One region of the Streptomyces sp. GL_140 genome, then DNA from elsewhere that is predicted to be linked to it. Evidence: riboswitches for the same ligand, from Rfam matches in the RefSeq annotation. Region 1 holds a riboswitch; the other holds the start of a gene.
The links. A riboswitch is a leader RNA that binds a small molecule or an ion and turns the genes downstream of it on or off. The one in region 1 is predicted to bind ZMP and ZTP.
Positions count from the first base shown of each region.

Region 1 (3,874 bases):
GGCTTCATTCTCTCAGGTGCGGTGACGGGCTCGGGCCCGCCTGTGGCCGGAACCCGGAGGCTTCGCGGAGCTCCGTGGGCTCCGCCCACACCCGCGCCTCAAACGCCGGCCAGGCCGGATTTGGCTGATGTCGCCTGCCCGGCGGGGCTGGATTGCCCGGAGGGCAATGACAGCCCCGCCGGCGTTTGAGGCGCGGGGTCCGGGGCGGAGCCCCGGGAAGCCGGGCCGCAGGCTTACGCCAGCGGGAGCCCCGGGGCCGGGAAGGCGGCCATGAGGTCGCAGACCTCGGCCCGGATCACGGCCAGCGCCGGCTCGTCACCCGCGGCGGCAGCCGACACCGCCCGCGAGATCCAGTCGGCGACCACCGGCATGTGCTCGGTCGACAGACCCCGCGAGGTCAGCGACGGCGTACCGATCCGGATGCCCGACGGGTCGAACGGCTTGCGCGGGTCGAAGGGCACCGTGTTGTAGTTCACGACGATCCCCGCCCGGTCCAGCGCCTTCGCCGCGATCTTGCCCGGGACCCCGCGCGAGGTCAGGTCCATCAGGATCAGGTGGTTGTCCGTGCCGCCCGAGACCAGGTCAAAGCCCTGCTCCAGGAGCGCCGCGGCCAGCGCCTTGGCATTGGCGACGACCGCGTGGGCGTACGAGACGAAGGCGGGCTGCGCCGCCTCGTGGAGGGCCACCGCGATGCCGGCCGTGGTCTGGTTGTGCGGACCGCCCTGGAGGCCCGGGAAGACCGCCTTGTCGATGGCCTTCGCGTGCTCTTCGCGGCACATCAGCATCGCGCCGCGCGGGCCGCGCAGGGTCTTGTGGGTGGTGGTGGAGATGACGTCCACGTGCCCGGCCGGGGACGGGTGCGCGCCGCCCGCGATCAGGCCCGCGATGTGCGCCACGTCGGCGACCAGGATCGAGCCGGCCTCCTTGGCGATCGACGCGAACGCCTCGAAGTCGATCGTGCGCGGGAGGGCGGTGCCGCCGCAGAAGATCAGCTTGGGGCGCTCGGCCAGCGCGAGTTCCCGTACGGCGTCGTAGTCGATGAGACCGGTGTCCGCCTGGACCCCGTACTGCACGCCCCGGAACCAGGAGCCGGTCGCCGAGACGCCCCAGCCGTGGGTCAGGTGCCCGCCCATCGGCAGGGCCATGCCCATCACCGTGTCGCCGGGCTGGGCGAAGGCCAGGTACACGGCGAGGTTGGCCGGGGAGCCGGAGTACGGCTGCACGTTCGCGTGGTCCACCCCGAAGAGGCCCTTCGCCCGCTCGACGGCCAGGGCCTCGATGCGGTCGATGTTCTGCTGGCCCTCGTAGTAGCGGCGGCCCGGGTAGCCCTCGCTGTACTTGTTCTGCAGCACCGTGCCGGAGGCCTCCAGGACGGCCGCGGACACGTAGTTCTCGCTGGGGATCAGGCGCAGGGTCTCCGCCTGCAGGGTTTCCTCGGCGGCGACGAAGGACGCCAGCTCGGGGTCGGTGCTGAACAGGGCGGGGTGGTGGCTCGCGCTCATGGCGGCTCCTCCGGGGTCGATGTCAGGTCTCGTCCCCGCGAGGCCCAGGCGAGCGGCCCTGTATGCGGTCGTGCGCGCACGACTCCCCCGGAGTTGGTTCTCCGTACGCCAGTCGCCGTGCGTACCGACCACCTTAGCGGCCACGCCACAAGAAAGGTTTCTCCGTCCGCGATACGAGCGAGGATGCAGAGTGACGCCACCCTCGTCACAGGCCTGACGGACGATCGGAGACCCCGTGTCGACAACTGCTGATGCCATCCGTTCCGCCGACGCGCACAGCGCGCACAACTACCATCCCCTGCCCGTCGTCGTCGCGACCGCCGAAGGCGCGTGGATGACCGACGTGGAGGGCCGCCGTTACCTCGACATGCTCGCGGGCTACTCCGCGCTCAACTTCGGCCACGGCAACCGCCGTCTGCTCGATGCCGCCCGCGCCCAGCTGGAGCGGGTCACGCTCACCTCCCGCGCCTTCCACCACGACCGCTTCGCGGACTTCTGTACCGAGCTGGCCGCGCTGTGCGGCAAGGAGGCCGTGCTGCCCATGAACACGGGCGCGGAGGCCGTGGAGACGGCCGTGAAGACCGCCCGGAAGTGGGGCTACGAGGTCAAGGGCGTCCCGGACGGCCACGCCAAGATCGTGGTCGCGTCCGACAACTTCCACGGCCGCACGACCACCATCGTGTCGTTCTCGACCGACCACGACGCCCGCGACCACTTCGGCCCGTACACCCCGGGCTTCGAGATCGTCCCGTACGGGGACCTCACCGCGCTGGGCCACGCCGTCACCTCCAACACGGTCGCCGTGCTCCTGGAGCCGATCCAGGGCGAGGCGGGCGTCCTCGTACCGCCCGCCGGATACCTGCAGGGCGTACGGGAACTGACGCGCGAGCGGAACGTCCTCTTCATGGCGGACGAGATCCAGTCGGGGCTGGGCCGGACCGGCAGGACCTTCGCGTGCGAGCACGAGGGGGTGGTCCCGGACGTGTACATCCTCGGCAAGGCGCTGGGCGGCGGCGTCGTGCCCGTGTCGGCGGTGGTCGCCGACCGCGACGTCCTCGGCGTGTTCAAGCCGGGCGAGCACGGCTCCACCTTCGGCGGGAACCCCCTGGCCTGCGCCGTGGCCCTGGAGGTCATCGCGATGCTGCGCACCGGCGAGTACCAGCAGCGCGCCACCGAGCTCGGCAACCACCTGCACCGGGAGCTGAACCTGCTCGTCGGCGGCGGGGCGGTGACCGCCGTACGGGGCCGCGGGCTGTGGGCGGGCATCGACATCGACCCGTCGCGCGGGACCGGCCGGGAGATCTCCGAGAAGCTGATGGACCTCGGCGTCCTGGTCAAGGACACCCACGGTTCGACGATCCGGATCGCGCCGCCGCTTGTGATCAGCAAGGAAGACCTGGACTGGGGCCTGGCGCAGCTCAGGTCGATCCTCGCGACCGAGTAGCCGGTCGCAGCCGGTCCGAACCGGTCGGAGGGTGCCTTGCCGGCTAGAGGATGACGTGGGGCAGGAAGCGGGCGTACTCGTCCGTGACCGGCCCCGCCGATTCGCGGATGCCGAGCCCCGCCGCCTCGTCCTCGACGACCCATGCGCCGAGCACCACCCGGTTGCCGTCGAAGTCGGGCAGCGGGGCGAGGGCCTGGAAGACGTACGTCTCGTCCGGATCCGGCACGAACGGCTCCCCGCCCACCGGATGCAGGGTGACCCCCGCGCCCTCGCGCCCCAGCAGCGGCTTCGCCACGTAGCCGCCGGTCTCCGCCAGCTCGCGCGGACCGTCCAGGTAGGCGGGCAGCAGGTTCGGGTGCTCCGGGAAGAGCTCCCACAGGACGGCCAGCAGCGCCTTGTTGGAGAGCAGCATCTTCCACAGCGGCTCGATCCAGGCGGTGGTGCCCGAGCCGCCGCCGTGGTCGTAGGTGCCCAGCACCTGCGGGGCGAACTCGTCGGTGACCAGCCACTCCCACGGGTAGAGCTTGAAGCAGGCGCGGATGAAGCCCAGCTTCTCGTCCACGAAACGGCCGGTCAGGGCGTCCCAGCCGATCCGCTCGACGGACAGCGCCCGCGCGTCGATGCCGGCCTGCTCGGCGGTCTCCCGGAGGTAGGCGACCGTCATCAGGTCCTCGCCGAGCTCGTCGGTCTCGGAGTGCGCGAAGTGCACCGGGCCGTAGGGCAGCAGCTCCGCCTGCCGGCGCCAGGCGTCGACCAGCCGCTCGTGCAGGGAGTTCCACTGGTCGGCGCCGGGGAAGCGCTCCTCCATCCAGAACCACTGCGGGCTTGCCGCCTCCACCAGGGAGGTCGGGGTGTCGGCGTTGTACTCCAGCATCTTGGCGGGGCTGCCCTCGGCGCCGTCGTACCGCAGGTCGAAGCGGCCGTAGAG
Region 1 is NZ_CM174404.1:5,182,053-5,185,926, reverse strand. Features, by position in the region: gene glyA (serine hydroxymethyltransferase) at 234-1,502, opposite strand; ZMP/ZTP riboswitch at 1,538-1,628, opposite strand; gene rocD (ornithine--oxo-acid transaminase) at 1,738-2,946, shown strand; gene AC3IYJ_RS24145 (glutathionylspermidine synthase family protein) at 2,990-3,874, opposite strand, start outside.

Region 2 (3,874 bases), 1.8 Mb from region 1:
GGACCACCACGGCGACGATCGTGAGCACGAAGGTGATGTTGTCGATGCTCAGGGCGTGCGCGGCAACCAGCAGGCCGATCAGGACGGCCGTGAAGACCAGGCCGTACGAGGAGCTCCGGCGCACCTTGGACCGCTCGGCGGGGGTCAGCCGGACCACCGGCTCCTCGCGCAGCTGCCCCGCGAGCCTGCGGCCGCCGAGGACGTACTGGACCAGGCCCAGCGCCATGCCGACGGCGGCGGCGCCGAAGCCGAGGTGCCAGTTGACCTCCTCGCCGAGGTAGCCGACGACGAGCGGGGCGATGACCGCGCCGAGGTTGATGCCCATGTAGAAGATCGAATAGCCGGCGTCGCGGCGCTGGTCGTCCTCGGGGGCGTACAGCCGGCCGACGAGGGCGGAGATGTTCGGCTTGAGCAGGCCGGTGCCGATGACGATGAGGACCAGGCCGGGCCAGACGAAGACCGGGTTCGGGACGGCCATCAGGGCGTGGCCGGCCATGATGACCACGCCACCCCACAGGACGGCGCGGCGGGCGCCGAGGAAGCGGTCGGCGATCCAGCCGCCGGGCAGTGCCAGCAGCGAGATCATGGCCATGTAGACGCCTTCGACGGCCTCGGCGGTGCCCTCGTGGAGGCCCATGCCGCCATGCCCGCGGGAGGCCGCGAGGAAGTGCACGAGGATGGCGACCATGCCGTAGAGGCTGAAGCGCTCCCACAGCTCGGCGAGGACCAGGGTGGCGAGTCCGCGCGGGTGGCGCTGCCGCGTCTTGTGCATATCCATCGATGCGTTCACATATGGATTGCACCGGCGGGGCGGGCGGCCCGGATCGGCCTTTCGGCCCGTTACCCACGGGAACACAACGCCCCGGACCGAAGGGCCCGGGGCGTTCGTCGCACGGCGTCCCGCCGCGGCGGGGCGAAGGTCGCTCAGAGGTCGGCGAGCGCCAGACCGGCCTGCGCGGCGGCCGCCTGGACGGTCTGCTCCAGGAGCACCGCGATGGTCATCGGGCCGACACCGCCCGGTACGGGGGTGATCAGCGAGGCGCGGGCGGCGGCCGACTCGAAGTGGACGTCGCCGACGTTGCCCTCGTTGTACCCGGCGTCGAGGACCACCGCGCCCGGCTTGATGTCCTCGCCCCGGATGAACTCGGCCTTGCCGACGGCGGCGACCAGCACGTCCGCCTGGCGCACGATGGACGGCAGGTCCACGGTGCGGGAGTGGCAGTAGGTGACGGTGGCGTTCTGCTCCAGGAGCAGCATCCCGGCCGGCTTGCCCAGGATGGCGCTGCGGCCGACGACCACGGCGTGCTTGCCGGTCAGGTCCACGTCGTAGGCGGCGAGCAGGCGCATGATGCCGCCGGGGGTGCAGGAGACGAAGCCCGGCAGGCCGAAACCCATGGCGGCGAAGGAGTGCATGGTGACCCCGTCGACGTCCTTGCCGGGGGCGATGGCCTCAAAGGCGGCGCGCTCGTCGATGTGGTGCGGAACCGGGTGCTGAAGCAGGATGCCGCTGATCTCCGGGTCCTCGGAGAGCGCGGTCAGGGTGGCGACGAGCTCCTCGGTGGTGGTCGCGGCCGGCAGCTCCACGTGGCGGGAGGTGATCCCGGCCTTCGCGCAGCGGTTCTGCTTCATGCGGACGTAGGTGACGGACGCGGGGTCCTCGCCGACCAGCACGGTCGCCAGACAGGGTGCGGTGCCGGTGCGCTCGGTGATCTTCGCGGCGTACTCGGCGGTCTGCTCCGAGATGCGGCGGGCCAGCGCGGTGCCGTCCATCAGTCGGGCGGTCCGGGTGCCTGCGGCCTGCGTGTCCACGGTGGTCTGGGCAGTCGTCATGGGGTCTCCTGAGCGTCGCTGCGGAATCGCGGTTCGCCCAGGCGCGCGGCAGTCGACGTACGGGAGCACGCCGGGCCGCTCCCCGGTGGTGATCCACCCGAACGCCAGTCACGGCCCGCCGCCCAGTGTAGGCGAACCCCCGGCGGTTCCGGCGGGGCCCCCGGGGTCGTGCAATCCGGTGGATGACCCGGCCCCTGGCTGGGAGGATCTAGACATGACGCCCACATTCGACCATCTCGTCGCGGAAGCCGAGTCCGTATCCGTGGACGGCTGGGACTTCTCCTGGCTCGAAGGCAGGGCCACCGAACAGAGGCCCTCCTGGGGCTATCAGCGTCTCCTCGGGGAGCACCTGGCCCGCGTCCGCTCCGCCCTCGACATCCAGACCGGCGGCGGCGAGGTGCTCGCCGGAGCCGGACCGCTGCCCCGGCTGATGGCCGCCACCGAGTCCTGGCCGCCGAACATCGACAGAGCGACCCGGCTGCTGCACCCGCTCGGCGCGGTGGTGGTCTCGGACAGCGACGAGCCCCCGCTGCCCTTCGGCGACGAGGCGTTCGAGTTCGTCTCCAGCCGGCATCCCGTGACGATCTGGTGGGAGGAGATCGCCCGGGTGCTGCGGCCCGGCGGCACGTACTTCTCCCAGCAGGTCGGTCCGGCAAGCGTCTTCGAGCTGGTCGAGTACTTCCTGGGCCCGCAGCCCGAGGAGATCCGGCGCTCGCGCCACCCCGACGACGCGGTCGCCGACGCCACGAAGGCCGGGCTGGAGGTGGTCGATCTGCGCTCGGAGCGACTGCGGACGGAGTTCCACGACATCGGAGCCGTGATCTACTTTCTACGGAAGGTGATCTGGATGGTGCCCGGCTTCACGGTCGGGCGGCACCGGGACCGGTTGCGCGAGCTGCACGAACAGATCGAACGCGAAGGCCCGTTCATCGCGCACACCGCCCGATTCCTCATCGAGGCCCGCAAAACGGGCTGACAAAAGGGCGGACGCGGCCACCGCCGATCGGTTGCCCGGTCACAGCGTGGCGCAGGTCACTCAATTCAGCGCGTAACGAATCTACTCGGGCGTGCGATGAACCGACAGGTGTCCTCGTGCGGCTCGGAATACAAACCCCCCTCGGGTCTGTTTCCCGAGTCCGCGCGATGATGTCCCGCCACCCCTTATCTGTTCGCAACGAGAGGCTCCTTGTGTCGCTCAGCCCGTCCCGTACGTTCCCCACGGAGATCGCCGAATCCGAGGCCCTGGTCGCTCTTGTCGAGCGCGGCCGCGAGCAGGGTCACATCAACGGTGATGACGTGCGCCAGGCCTTCGAGGCCGGCCGCATCCCGGTGGACCAGTGGAAGCGGGTCCTGCGCAGCCTGAACCAGGTCCTCGACGAGGAAGGTGTCGCACTTCACGTCAGTGCGGCGCCCGCGACGAAGGCTCCCGCCAAGAAGGCGCGCAAGGCGGCCGCCGCTCCGGCCCGCACCGTCGCCAAGAAGGCTGCCGCCCCGCCGCGCCTCATCGGCGCGCGCAAGACGGCCGCTCCGGCCACCGCCGCGGCGATATCCGACCCGTCGGCCTCCGGCACCGAGGAGGAGGTGGCGGCGGAAGCCGCCGCCGCACCGAAGAAGCGGACGGTCAAGAAGGCCGCCGTGAAGAAGACCGCCGTGAAGAAGACGGCTGCCACGAAGAAGGGCGCCAAGGACGGCGACGAGGGCGAGACCCCCGTGGCCGAGGGCGAGGACTGGGCAGCCGAGGACCTCGGAGACGACGAGGAGGAGAAGACCCCCAAGGCCGGCGGCACGCAGGGCTTCGTCCTGTCCGACGACGACGAGGACGACGCCCCGGCGCAGACGGTCATGGTCGCCGGCGCCACCGCCGACCCCGTCAAGGACTACCTCAAGCTCATCGGCAAGGTGCCGCTGCTCAACGCCGAGCAGGAGGTCGAGCTCGCCAAGCGCATCGAGGCCGGTCTCTTCTCCGAGTACAAGCTCGAAGAGGAGGAGGACCACAAGCCCGCGTTCAAGCGCGAGCTGGAGATCCTGGTCGAGGACGGCCGCC
Region 2 is NZ_CM174404.1:7,005,537-7,009,410, reverse strand. Features, by position in the region: partial or broken gene AC3IYJ_RS32650 (peptide MFS transporter) at 1-772, opposite strand, end outside; gene AC3IYJ_RS32645 (bifunctional 5,10-methylenetetrahydrofolate dehydrogenase/5,10-methenyltetrahydrofolate cyclohydrolase) at 925-1,830, opposite strand; ZMP/ZTP riboswitch at 1,859-1,952, opposite strand; gene AC3IYJ_RS32640 (methyltransferase domain-containing protein) at 2,045-2,806, shown strand; gene AC3IYJ_RS32635 (RNA polymerase sigma factor) at 3,019-3,874, shown strand, end outside.
Region 2: linked by a shared signal. The riboswitch ahead of AC3IYJ_RS32645 (bifunctional 5,10-methylenetetrahydrofolate dehydrogenase/5,10-methenyltetrahydrofolate cyclohydrolase) and the one ahead of glyA (serine hydroxymethyltransferase) in region 1 are both predicted to bind ZMP and ZTP.